One region of the Blautia sp. SC05B48 genome, then DNA from elsewhere that is predicted to be linked to it. Evidence: predicted binding sites of a transcription regulator. Region 1 holds the regulator's gene; the other holds the start of a gene.
The links. The regulator NrdR, encoded in region 1, represses ribonucleotide reductase genes. The targets are predictions, from matches to a motif close to CACAANATNTTGTG.
Positions count from the first base shown of each region.

Region 2: a site for NrdR is predicted at 5,030-5,043, ahead of nrdD (anaerobic ribonucleoside-triphosphate reductase). Genes of this name have one in related genera too.

Region 1 is NZ_CP040518.1:2,717,863-2,725,006, reverse strand. Features, by position in the region: gene EYS05_RS12555 (citrate/2-methylcitrate synthase) at 1-389, opposite strand, end outside; gene EYS05_RS12550 (aminotransferase class I/II-fold pyridoxal phosphate-dependent enzyme) at 637-1,854, opposite strand; gene gdhA (NADP-specific glutamate dehydrogenase) at 2,075-3,409, shown strand; gene nrdR (transcriptional regulator NrdR) at 3,666-4,115, opposite strand; gene EYS05_RS12535 (YlmC/YmxH family sporulation protein) at 4,254-4,508, shown strand; gene sigG (RNA polymerase sporulation sigma factor SigG) at 4,622-5,401, shown strand; gene pap (polyphosphate:AMP phosphotransferase) at 5,466-6,938, opposite strand.
Region 2 is NZ_CP040518.1:2,020,553-2,027,696, reverse strand. Features, by position in the region: gene EYS05_RS09315 (DUF7507 domain-containing protein) at 1-1,063, opposite strand, end outside; gene arcC (carbamate kinase) at 1,759-2,691, shown strand; gene nrdD (anaerobic ribonucleoside-triphosphate reductase) at 2,851-4,986, opposite strand; gene EYS05_RS09300 (hypothetical protein) at 5,188-5,757, opposite strand; gene asnA (aspartate--ammonia ligase) at 5,974-6,984, shown strand; gene EYS05_RS09290 (CBS domain-containing protein) at 7,034-7,144, shown strand, end outside.

The DNA.
Region 1 (7,144 bases):
TTCCGCGGAAGCATACGCTGGTTCGCAAGAATCCCGGAAAATCCATTCAGTTCTTCCTGATCCGGAAGCTTTCCGAAAAGAAGCAGATAGGTTACTTCCTCAAAGCCGAAGCGCCGGTCATTGATAAAACCATTTGTCAGATCCTTAATGTCATACCCGCGATAAGAAAGCTTACCTGCGCAGGGAACCTCTTTTCCGTCCACGATCTTCGTTGCCTGGACATTGGAGATCTGGGTCAGTCCTGCAAGGACACCCTTTCCATTCAGGTCACGCAAGCCTCGCTTGACATCGTATTTACCATATAAAGACAGATCCAGTTTGTCATTCTCACGACAGATCTGGGTAAGTTTCTCAATCTCAGGTGTCACTTTCATGTTGAATTTGCTCATCAGTTATTTCCCCTTTCGATTTCTGTTTTATTGCTGTTCGATAACGGTCCCTCCTCATTCCCCTCTCAAGCAATTCTGGTCTTATTTGTATATCCCGGCGTAGCTGGCCGGGATATTTCAGATATATTATAACATTTTTTTCGGTTCCGGTCTATGCCGAAAATATAACCGAATACCTGCTTTACAGTTTATCGGTTATGAGCAGGCAGCGAATGCGGATCGCAAATCTCTTCTTGTCTATCTGCGATCAGCCCTGCTTATATGTAGCAAAGAACTCTTTCATCTTCTTCATTGCCTTGTCAAGCTGGCGGATATCCGGCAGATAAACAATACGGAAGTGATCCGGCTGGTTCCAGTTGAATCCCTTGCCCGGAACAACAAGCACCTGTTTCTCATGAAGAAAATCCAAAGCAAACTGTTCATCATTGAAAATATTGAATTTCTCAGTATCGATCTTCGGGAATATATAAAATGCCGCATGTGGTTTTACAACGGAAATTCCCGGAATATCATTCAGTGCCTTGTAAATAAAGTCTCTCTGCTCATAAACACGTCCGCCCGGCTGCGTATATTCATTGACACTCTGATATCCGCCAAGTGCAGTCTGTACAATGGACTGTGCCGGAACATTTGAACAGAGACGCATGGAAGAGAGCATATTGATTCCCTCTATATAACCCTTCGCCTTACTTTTTGCACCACTTAAAATCATCCATCCGATGCGGAAACCTGCGATCATATGAGACTTGGACAATCCTGAAAATGTTACACAGAACACATCGGGTGCAAGGGATGCAATCGATGTATGTTTATATCCATCCATAACAAGACGGTCATAGATCTCATCAGAAAAGATGATCAGCTCATTTTCTCTTGCAATGTCTGCAATCTGTTCCAGGATCTCCTTCGGATATACTGCACCTGTAGGGTTATTGGGATTGATGATAACGATCGCCTTGGTCCTTGGTGTGATCTTGCTCTTGATATCCTCAATATCCGGATACCAGTCAGACTGTTCGTCACAGATATAATGAACTACATTTCCGCCTGCCAGTGTTGCAGTAGCTGTCCACAGCGGATAATCCGGAGCCGGGATCAGGATCTCATCCCCGTTATCAAGCAGCGCCTGCATACAGAGGTTGATCAGTTCACTGACACCATTTCCCGTATAAATATCATTAATGGTAACTCCCGGGATCCCGCGAAGCTGTGCATACTGCATGATCGCTTTTCTTGCAGAAAAAATGCCCTTGGAATCGGAATATCCCTGGGAAGTACGAACATTACTCAGCATATCCAGGATCACTTCCTGAGGTGCTGAAAACCCAAATGGATACGGATTACCAATATTCAGCTTCAGAATCTCCATTCCATCTTCTTCCATTCTGGCAGCCTCATCCACAACCGGTCCGCGCACATCGTACAGCACGTTGTCAAGCTTTGATGATTTCCCGAATGTTCTCATAAAAACCACTCCTCTTCTAATTTTCACTATTATTTAACCATTTTAATTTCATAGTCAAAAAATATTTATTCTATATCATCTCACATTTAGGCTTTCAACGCAAGAAATAAAAATTTAAAAAAATCAAATTTAGCACTTCCCTTTTTTAGCATGTTAATGTATAATAGCACTCGAATTTAGTTTTCAACGCAATTTAATATGTGATGAGGAGGAAACAACAATGTCTTACACAGAAGAAGTTTATGAAAGAGTTGTAGCACAGAATCCTGGCGAGCCAGAATTCCATCAGGCAGTTAAGGAAGTTCTCGATTCCCTTAAAGTCGTAATTGACAAAAATGAGGAAGAGTATCGTAAACTTTCCATCCTTGAGCGTCTTGTAGAGCCAGAGAGGATCATCTCCTTCAAAGTACCGTGGATCGATGATAACGGAACTGTACAGGTTAACAAGGGATATCGTGTTCAGTTCAACAGCGCCATCGGACCATACAAAGGCGGCTTAAGATTCCATCCTTCTGTAAATCAGGGTATCCTGAAATTCCTTGGTTTTGAGCAGACCTTTAAAAACTCTCTTACAGGCCTTCCGATCGGCGGTGGAAAAGGTGGCTCCAACTTCGATCCTAAGGGTAAATCTGACAGAGAGGTTATGGCATTCTGCCAGAGCTTTATGACAGAGCTTTGCAAATATATCGGCGCAGATACAGATGTTCCGGCTGGTGACATCGGTGTCGGCGGACGTGAGATCGGTTATCTCTTCGGACAGTATAAGAGAATCCGTGGCCTTTATGAGGGTGTCCTTACAGGAAAGGGTCTTTCCTTCGGAGGTTCCCTGATCCGTACAGAGGCTACCGGTTACGGTGTTGTATACATGCTCAACGAGATCGCCAAAGCTCACAATGATTCTGTAGAAGGAAAAACAATCGTTGTAACAGGTTCCGGTAATGTAGCTATTTACGCTGTTGAGAAAGCTACTCAGCTTGGTGCCAAGGTTGTTGCAATGAACGACTCCAACGGATATGTCTACGATCCGAACGGAATCAACCTTGACGTCGTAAAGGATATCAAAGAAGTAAAACGTGGACGTATCAAAGAATATGCAGACCGTGTTGAGGGTGCTACCTACACTGAGGGACTTGGCATCTGGAATATCAAATGTGATATCTACCTTCCATGCGCTACTCAGAACGAGCTTGGTCTTGACGGAGCTAAAACACTGGTTGCAAATGGCTGCAAATACGTCGTTGAAGGTGCAAACATGCCTACTACTCTTGATGCAACAACATACCTTCAGGAGAACGGTGTTCTCTTCATGCCTGGTAAAGCCGCAAACGCTGGCGGTGTTGCCACATCTGCACTTGAGATGAGCCAGAACTCCATGAGACTTTCCTGGACAAGAGAAGAGGTTGATGAGAAACTCCACCACATCATGATCGATATCTTCCACAAAGCTGATGACGCTGCTAAACGTTACGGTATGGAAGACAACTATGTTGTAGGTGCAAACATCGCCGGCTTCGAAAAAGTTGTTGACGCTATGAAAGCTCAGGGTATTGTTTAATTAAGTTTCCTGAATCATTAATGTATATTTATAGCAGGGACCGCAGAGGATTTTTCCCAGGCGGTTCCTGTTTTTTTGTATCCACTTTTACGATCTCTGAAAAATCAAACATTCATGTGTAAAGCGGACATTCGCAATCCGCTTCGCTACTTGCTCATGAACGCAGTCGCTTCGCGATCTGCGTTCAAAAAAGGCCGGTTGTCTTTTGACAATCGGCCTGAAATCTCCTGCATTTGCGGTCTATTCATTTAATCTCTTAATTGATCAGCTTCTTCAGCTCATCCATAAAGGTACTGACATCTTTAAACTCTCTGTATACAGACGCAAAGCGTACATACGCCACCGCATCCAGATCCTTCAGATGCTCCATAACGATCTCTCCGATCTTGGTACTGCTGATCTCACGGTCTTCTGACCGGAAAATATCTCCTTCTATGGAATCGATCATCTCTTCCACTCTCTCAATGGGAATGGGGCGCTTATAGCAGGCACGAAGAACACCATCCTGGATCTTGGAACGTTTATAGCTTTCCCGGTTCTGATCCTTCTTGATCACAGTCAGCGGAATCGTTTCCACCTTCTCATAAGTTGTAAAACGCTTTCCGCAGGCATCACAGAGACGGCGGCGGCGGATGGAATTGGTATCCTCTACAGGTCTGGAATCTACAACTCTTGTATTATCCTGGTTACAGAACGGACATCTCACGGAACTCTCCCCCTTTCCGGATCAGTAAATCATTACTAAATTCGTTTTTATTATAAAATAAATGCACATAATGTGTCAATAATCGGACTTGCATAAATTTTACAGATTTTCCATAAAATCATACCAGGTGATGAATTTATGCGCATCTGTGAGCTGAAACAAAAAGAAGTGATCAATATCCATACCTGCCGCAGTCTTGGCTGCCCTCTTGATGTGGAATTCTGCTGTGAAACCGCACGTCTGAAAGCCCTGATCATGCCGGAACCGGGAAAATTTTGCTGGTGTTTTTCCAAAGAAAATGAATATTCCATTCCATGGGACTGCATCCGCCAGATCGGCGAAGATATCATCCTTGTTGATTTCCGTAATGAAAAACTGCTGTCCGGAGAATAAATACCTCCTTATTGTCAAGGCCCTTTATTTTTTATATTTTCCCTGAAAAAGTATATTTCAACCGCCCTCTGAGAATCATCTTAATGTACTGACAAGACAAGGAGGATTCTAAGATGGCACTGAATAAAGTTGAAATCTGCGGAGTAAATACCTCAACCCTTCCCGTTCTCGATCAGGAAGAAAAGGCGGAGCTCTTTAAAAGAATCAAAGCTGGCGATGAAGAAGCCAGGGAATTGTACATCAAAGGCAATCTGCGGCTTGTTTTAAGCGTGATCCGGCGTTTTCAGAACAGCAGTGAAAATCCGGATGACCTTTTTCAGATCGGCTGCATCGGCCTGATCAAAGCGATCGATAATTTCGACACCACTCTTCAGGTAAAATTTTCCACCTATGCAGTTCCCATGATCATCGGAGAGATCCGAAGATATCTCCGTGATAACAACAGCATACGGGTCAGCCGTTCTCTGCGGGATATCGCTTACAAAACCATCTATACCCGGGAAAACTATATGCGGCAGCATCTCAAAGAGCCTACCATTGCAGAAATCGCTGATGAGATCGGTATCGACAAGGAAATGATCGTCTATGCCATGGATGCGATCCAGAGCCCGGTAAGCCTTTTTGAGCCCGTGTATTCCGAAGGCGGAGATACCCTATATGTTATGGATCAGATCAGTGATAAAAAGAACCTGGAAGAAAACTGGGTGGAGGATATTTCTCTTCGAGATGCCATGAACCGGCTTGGAGAGCGTGAACGTCACATTATCGATCTCCGCTTCTACGAGGGAAAAACCCAAATGGAGGTAGCTGATGAGATTGGTATCTCCCAGGCTCAGGTCAGCCGACTGGAAAAACATGCTCTTCGCAGTATGCGAAACTATCTCCGGAATTGATTCATCTCTCTTCAGACAAAAAGCTGCAGCAGAATATCTGTTATCCTGCCGCAGCTTTTATCTCTTATTTCAGCGCTTTCTCAATTTCTTCGATCACGATCCGAAGCGCCTTCAGCCTTGCATATTTCTTATCTACGGATTCCAGAATGTGCCATGGTGCATAAGCAGTACTGGTTTTCTGAAGCATCTCATCTACTGCTGTTTCATACTGATCCCATTTTTCACGGTTTCTCCAGTCCTCATCCGTGATCTTCCACTGTTTTTCCGGATTGCTCTGGCGGTCGTTGAACCTGGCAAGCTGGGTGTCCTTATCAATGTGGACCCAGAATTTCACGATCACAGCGCCCCAGTCAGAAAGCTCCTTCTCAAATTCATTGATCTCATTGTAGGCACGTCTCCAGTCATTCTCGCTGCAGAAGCCCTCCAGACGTTCTACCATCACTCTTCCGTACCACGTCCGGTCAAAGATGGCAATGTGACCATCCTTGGGAAGCCTTGTCCAGAAACGCCACAGATAATGACGGGCTTTTTCATGAGGCTCCGGACTTGCGATAGGATATACCTCAAATCCACGGGGATCAAGAGCCTCCGTGATCCTCTTGATATTTCCTCCCTTTCCGGCAGCATCCCAGCCTTCATAGGTGATGATCACAGGCACTCTTTTTCGGTAAAGACGGTTATGCAGGCTTCCAAGCTTTGCCTGCAGTTCCTTAAGCTCAGCCTTGTACTCTTCATCCCCCACTTCTTTTCCATCCAGAGGAATCTCGCTTAATCTGGGCATCTCCACCAGAGGAAAAACATTCTGCAGGATCGGCACTGCATGTTTGCTGTTTTCCATGGCAACCTCTATATTGCTGATCATGGTTTCCAGTACCTGCAGTTCTGCCCACTTCCGGTCACCGGCATCGACAATATACCATGGAGCCGCAGATGTATTGGTATCCTGCATATACTGGTCGAAAATCTTTCTGCACTTCTTATAATGATCATTCTGCCAGAGATCATATTCATTGACTCTCCATCTGGTATCCTTGCTTTCCAGAAGGATGCCCATACGTTTTTCCTGTTCTTTCCGGTCGATCTGTATAAAAAATTTCAGGAGTACATATCCATTATCCGTCAGCTGACGTTCAAATCTCCGGATACTGTCAATCCGTTTTGAATAATTGTCACCCTTCAGCTTTTTATCCATACGTTCACGACAGGTCTGATCCATCCATCCTGAATCCAGGAATGTAAACTTGCCCGCTTCCGGGATTTCCCTGAAATATCGGTAAAGAAATGGTTTCCGAAGTTCTTCCTCTGTAGGTGCTGACATAGTCGCAACTTTGAAGAAACGAGGATCGATATTCTTGATCACCTTACTTATGGTACTTCCTTTTCCGGAAGCTCCCCAGCCTTCAAACAGCACGATCACCGGAATCTTATGCTCTTTCAGAGCCATCTGCAATTCATATAATCTGGTTCTTGCAGCACTTAAACGCACTTTGATATCCTCTTTTTCCGGAATCTGTTCCGGGTTCCAGTTTTTCAACATCTGCATCGTCCTTCCTTGAATTTTTTGAATATTCATATTATACCACAGAAGATCTTATTTTACGATAATTTTTACATAATTTTAACCTTTAGCCTCACAAAAGCAAACAAATTGCACAACAAAAATCATTCATAAGCATCGAAAATCTTTTTAACCTCTTGACATTTTTGTCGCCGCTTCATACAATAGACGCTGATTGTTATTTT
Region 2 (7,144 bases), 700 kb from region 1:
CCTCCACGTCCAGCATAGGCGCGATCCCCTCTGCGATCACCAGCTCTTCCCCGTTTTCTTCTGTCAGGAGAAAGGTTCCCGCACCGGTACAGTCCTTCTGAAGCGGTTCCTCCTGAGTCACAGGATAACTGCTTTTCTCTGCCGGAAAACGGTATTCCTGACGCAGGATCAGCGGGATCCGGAAAAAGATCTCATCCTGCCCGTCCTGTTCCACGTTCAGCATGATTTTCAGCTTTGTGATCTCTGTAGCTTCACCACTCTGGCTCCTTACAGAAATCTGCTGTGCAGCCATATTTTTCGGGACAGAGTCCGTTTCCGGAACAAAATACTCGGAAATATACGTAACCAGCGTCAGTTTTTGAATCTCCTCAGACTCATATTCCTCTTCGTCACCTACATTTTCTTCTCCGGACGCCGTTCCTTCCGGTGTGAGCGGACCCGTTTTCTCCTGCTCTTCATCCTCCGGCTGTACTGTTTCCCCGGATGCCAGCTGCTCCACGTGCTCATATCCTTCCTCCATTTCTATTCCGATTCCTTCCACAACCTTATTCACCGGCAGTTCCTGTTCTGTTTCTTCTTTCTTCTGCCAGTCATCCTCCGGCAGTTCCTGTTCTGTCTCTTCTTTCTTCTGCCAGTCATCCTCCGGCAGTTCCTGTTCTGCCTCTTCTTTCTTCTGCCAGTCATCCTCCGGCTGCTCCTGTTCTGTCTCTTCTTCCTGCTGCCAATCATCCTCTGGCAGCTTCTGTTCTGTCTCTTCTTCCTGCTCCACCGATGGATCTTCAATCTCCTGAAGTTCATCGTCCCACTTCTCATTTTTCTCCTTATCCTCCGAAAACCTTCTCCCGGACAGCCATTCATTCAATCCGCGGATCCGGATCCCAAGCTCCGCCTGTCCGGATTCTCTATCTTTCCAGAACACACTCTGATCGATAAACGGTACCTGTCCCGGCAAAAAATCTGCTCCCAGGATCAGCTTCGGTTCTATTGTTCCTCCCAACATGACTCCTGTCAGCACTGTCACAATTCCGACTTTCTTCATCTGTTTCCATATTCTGTTTTTCATGGCTCTTCCTCATTTCTGCCTGATCTGGCATTTCTTATACACATGTTTTTTTTACAGAAACTTACTTTTCCACAGACAAAGGCATCCCTCCCCGGCAAATGGTGCATGATCAGTGTTTTTTCGATAAAATAAAATGGATTTCTGCATCGAAACGATGCGTGAACAGATCCCGCAGAATGCAGGATCAAGACTTTTTCAATGTATCACATTCCCAGACCATGTGCAACCGGATATAAAAATTATAAAGTTTGTTTAAACTTTCTTTATAAATTTTCCATTTCTTTTAGATTAACGACATATTTTAAACATATTTTCTCTATATAATAGGTATTGGATAGATGAAAAACCACTCTCTATCTCCCCCCTCAAAAAATAGTAAGAAGCAAACCGTCTGACCGAATCAGGCGGTTTGTTGCTGTTCACACTGTTCTCAGTAACACACTTCGAGATGCACAGAATTTATGCTGATCGCGTAAATTCGTGCGGTATGCCTCGGGTTTTCTGTGACCTTCGCTCACAAAAAACACCTCGCGGAATATTACCAGTGAACAACAATGACAGTTTTTCCGGTCTTGGAAAACACTCGATTTTCTATTGCATTTCCCACATAGGTCTTTTATAATAAAATATAATACTCGTTACTGGATACAGTAACTGATTTCATTCCAATTTTAAAGAGAAACGAGGTATTTCCTATGAGCGAAAAAACCGTAGTAGTTGCATTAGGCCACCGGGCACTTGGCACCACACTTCCAGAGCAAAAAACAGCTACAAAACTCGCAGCGAAGGTAATCGCAGATCTGGTAGAGGAGGGAACCCGCGTGGTGATCTCCCACAGCAACGGTCCGCAGGTAGGGATGATCCACACCGCAATGAATGAATTCGGTAAGGCACATCCTGATTATACATTTGCACCAATGTCCGTATGTTCCGCCATGAGTCAGGGTTATATCGGCTATGACCTTCAGAACGCCATTCGTGCCGAGCTTATCTCCAGAGGAATCTACAAACCGGTCAGCACAGTTCTGACACAGGTTGTCATCGATCCATACGATGAAGCATTCGCAGAGCCGGAGAAGATCATTGGACGTGTTCTCAACGCAGAAGAGGCCGAGGCTGAAGAAGAAAAAGGAAACTTTGTTACAAAGGTGGGCGAGGGCCAGTACCGACGTATCCTTGCAGCACCGAAGCCACAGAAGATTGTAGAGATCGAAACCGTGAAGGTCCTCTCTGCTGCAGAGCAGATCGTCATTGCTGCAGGCGGCGGCGGAATCCCGGTTCTTGAGCAGGGAACTCAGCTGAATGGTGCCAGTGCCATCATCGAGAAAGACCTGGCAGCAGGACTTCTTGCAGAAGAACTGAACGCTGACACTCTGATGATCCTTACAAGCGTCGAGAAAGTAAGCCTTGACCATAATACGGATCATGAATCTTATCTGGATACTATTTCCACAGAAGATGCCAAGAAATATATTGCCGGCAAACAGTTTGCGGCAGGCTCCATGCTTCCTAAAATCGAAGCAGGTGTTTCCTTTGTGGAGAAGGGAACCGGACGCCGTACCATCATCACAGACATGGCCCATGCAAAAGACGGCTACCGTGAGAAGACCGGAACTATCATTAAATAATCATTTTACGGACTCAGAATACAAAGTGAAATGTGAACCTTCACTTTACATGAAAATATCCCGCAGACGGCTGCTGGTCTTACCGGCAGCTCTGCGGGATATTTTTTATACCGTCTGGCTGTCCGATCACTGTTCCACAGTTGATCGGACAGTCAGCATTTACATAGATTTTCGCTCAGCGATCTCAGCCATCTTCGCCTCATTCAGGCGGGTATCTCCATGGACACGGCTGTAGGAAAGATATCCGTTCATACGGTCGATCTTGGTCAGGTTTCTGGAACCGCAGACAGGGCATATATCCATCTCCAGCTCCTCATGTCCACAATCGTCACAGTATGCAAGAGAAAGGTTCACTCCCTCATAATATCCCAAATCCATGGCTCTGCGGATCAGCGTACGGATAGCTTCTTTGTTGTATCCGATCGGATAACGTACATACTGTATCTTACCGCCATTGCAGAGCTCCCAGAAACGTCCCTCCAGATCCTGTTTCTCGATCGGAGTCACATCCTCTGTTACATGGCAATGAAAGCTGTTGCTCACATACGGTCTGTCAGAAACGCCCTCGATGATTCCATACATCTTACGGAACTGCTCTACCTGAAGGCCACAGAGACTCTCTGCCGGTGTTCCGTAGATCGCATAAAGATAACCGTCTTCCTTCTTGTACTGATTTACCTTGTCATTGATATATTTCAGGACTTCCAGAGCAAACGCCCCATCCTCGGCAATAGATTTGCCATTATAAAGCTCCTGAAGCTCATTTAATGCTGTGATACCGAAGGAAGCTGTCATAGGCTTCAGAATCTTACCGATCTTTTCATTCGGTTTCAGATGTCCGCCGTAGAAACCGCCTTCACAGTATGCAAGCGGGTTGGTGGATGCACGCATCTGTCCCAGATATTCGTAAGTGCGGATATGCAGGTTACGGATCATTTCCAGATAGAAATCCAGAACCTCATAGAAATCTCTACTCTCTGCTCTGGCCTTGGCAAGGATCATCGGAAGATGAAGACTTACCGCACCAATGTTAAAACGTCCCACAAAAACAGGCGTATCATTCTCATCCGCCGGCTCCATACCGCCACGCTCATACCACGGACTTAAGAAAGCACGGCATCCCATCGGGCTGATGACCTTCTTGTATTTCCTGTACATACTGGAAATGTATCCCGCACCGGACATAGACAGCCAGTCCGGATACATGGTCTTGGAGGAACACTCCACACCAGCCTCAAAAATATCCTCACAGCACTTTCCGGGACCATGGATCTCCTTGTCATAAAGGAATACGATTTTCGGGAAAAGTACCGGTTTCTTATGTCCGGCCTTCCCCTGTCCTCCTTGATGGACCTCAAGAAGGGAAATCGTGCACATCTTCTCAAACTGCTCGGTTCCGAGACCAAGTGTCACCGTAACAAACGGATAATCTCCTCTGGAAGAACCGACGGTATTCAGCTTGTACTCAATTCCCTGCCATCCCTGGTCATAATCCCTGCGGACCTTATCAAGAGCATATTCAATAGCTCGCTCCTCGCGGCCACTCCAGCTCTCATCCGAGTATTTCATAAATTCGGAAATATATTTATCATAGCTTTTCTTTGCATACGGTGCCAGGATCTTATCAACCTCCGGCACTGTAAAGCCACCATACTGCTGTGCTGCTGTACTGAGAATGATATCCCCCATAACATCAAAGGCTGTATCCAGAGTCTTCGGCTCGTTATACCAGACATTGCCCATCTCAAAACCGCCACTTAAAACAGCTGCCACATCGAACAGACAGCAATTCATGGTATCCAGACGTGCAGACTGGTCATGAATATAAATGTAGCCGTCCTTACATGCCTGAAGCTCATTACGGTTCATAAAAAACTTCCGATAGAGTTCCTTGTTCAGCTCATTAAAGATCAGGCTTCGTTTCGTGGCAACAAGGGCGCTGTCTGTATTGGCATTACTTTTATCACCTATATAACGGATTGCCTGACTCTTGGTATATACATCATCCATCATATGGATAAAATCCAGCTTGTAATTCCGATAATCACGGTAGCTCTTGGCAACTGCCGGATTCACACGCTCCAGAGCCCCCTCCACGATGTTGTGCATCTCCTGGATCTCGATCTCATTCTTTCCAAGGGAATCCGCATGCTCCTGGGCAAAACGGCAGATAAAATCCTTCTCCTCGTCTGAAAAAGTATAAAGAATACGCTCTGCGGATTTGTTCACGGCAGCCACGATCTTCTGCGGATTAAACTCCTCTCTTGTCCCATCTTTTTTGATCACATATAACATTGCTCATCCCTCCCTGTGCTATATATAAGCCGCTATGCTAAAATACTATATATAGTACCTATATCCTCTATATATTGTTTTTCATCTATATGTTGTGCTAGGCATGAGTATAACACAGCTGAGAAGAAAAGAAAAGGGATATTTCTGTATACACGAAAATACAGACACTTAGCACTGCATGATCTCACTGCTGAAATATTCTCACAAATTCGTTCCGATCCAGTCTGCAAGGAAATCCCATAATTTAGGAAACAGCATGGCCAGTGTCACTATGATCCATATGATCCAGCCTGCCCCGCTGTTTTTCTGATCTTTTTTCTGCTGTTTTTTCCCCTGATCTAAAACTCCCGTATGATTCCTGCCCACCATTGTTTTGTTCCTGGTATTATCTGCAGCAGCAGTCCTACGTCCGGCTGCTGCACCTGTATTCCGGCTTCCGGTTGGATTCCGATTCAAATCTGTATTGCGGCTTGCATTCGTATTCCGGTTCGCGTTCGTATTCCGGTTCACATTTGTATTCCGGTTTACGTTTGTATTCCGGTTTACGTTTGTATTCCGGTTTACGTTTCCGTTATGTTGTGTTGTTTGATCAGCATCCTGTCCATACCGCCGCATCATATCCCGCACTTTGGCGGAAGCATGTTTATAATGTACCTCCCGGGGCTCATTCAGATGATATAACGCCTCATCATTTCTGTAAGGCATCCCACATAATGAACACCTGCCATTTACAACCTTACCCCCACAAACCTGACACCTTTCACCTGCCATAAACTCCCTCCATTCTATCCGTTAAAACGGATATTTATATTTCCATCGTAAACATAAGCATTCTTTTTTCAGTATATCACACCAGGCATTTAATACCCAGTATTTTTCTACGATACCCCAAAAGACTTCCCCTCTCATTATATTGCCACTCCACCCATTTTCTGCTATAATACCCCACAGAGCAATAAGCATAAAAATCATCAGGAGGAGCCGATAATGAATACAATCACGATTCCCGCAACCTATCATGCAGACCTGAACCTCCATGACACACAGATTGCGATCAAAACAGTAAAAGATTTCTTCCAGCAGACACTCTCACAGAAGCTGAACCTTCTCCGAGTATCCGCCCCGACATTTGTAGCCCCGGAATCCGGCCTTAATGACAACCTTAATGGTGTAGAACGCCCGGTAAGTTTTGATATCAAATCTATCGAAGGAAGCAACGCCGAGATCGTACACTCCCTTGCCAAATGGAAACGCTACGCACTGAAAAAATACGGATTTTCTCACGGAGAGGGTCTTTACACAGATATGATAGCAATCCGCCGGGATGAAGATCTGGACAATATCCACTCCGTTTACGTAGACCAGTGGGACTGGGAAAAGATCATCTCCAAAGAAGAGCGTTCCATTGAAACTCTCAAGGAAACCGTACGCACCATTTACAGTGTCCTTCGTAAAACCGAGAAATACATGGCTGTACAATATGACTACATCGAGGAGATCCTTCCAAAGGATATCTTCTTTATCACAACTCAGGAGCTTCTTGACATGTATCCGGACTGCACACCGAAGGAACGTGAATATCGGATCACCCGTGAAAAAGGCGCTGTCTTCCTTATGAAAGTCGGCAAAACCCTCACCAACGGCGAACGCCACGACGGACGTGCCCCGGACTATGATGACTGGGAACTGAACGGTGATATCCTCGTGTACTATCCGGTACTTGACATTGCCCTTGAGCTTTCATCAATGGGAATCCGTGTTGACGAGGACGCACTTGACCGCCAGCTCACCGAAGCAGGCTGTGACGACCGAAGAGAACTTCCATTCCAGAAAGCTATCCTGAACAAAGAGCTTCCGTACACCATCGGCGGTGGTATCGGACAGTCCAGGATCTGTATGTTCTTCCTTCGCAAAGCACACATCGGAGAAGTACATGTCTCTCTCTGGCCGAAGGAGATCACAGATGTTGCAGAGACACACGGACTTCAGCTTCTCTAAAAACAGCTTACAGATTTATTTATAATTTTTGCGGAAATGAGGTAATAACGTGAACATTCTGTTTTTTCTGATTCCCAAAAGCGAAGTAGCCTACATCTTTGAGGATGAAACTCTTCGCCAGACCCTCGAAAAAATGGAGCACCGCAAGTACTCCTGCATT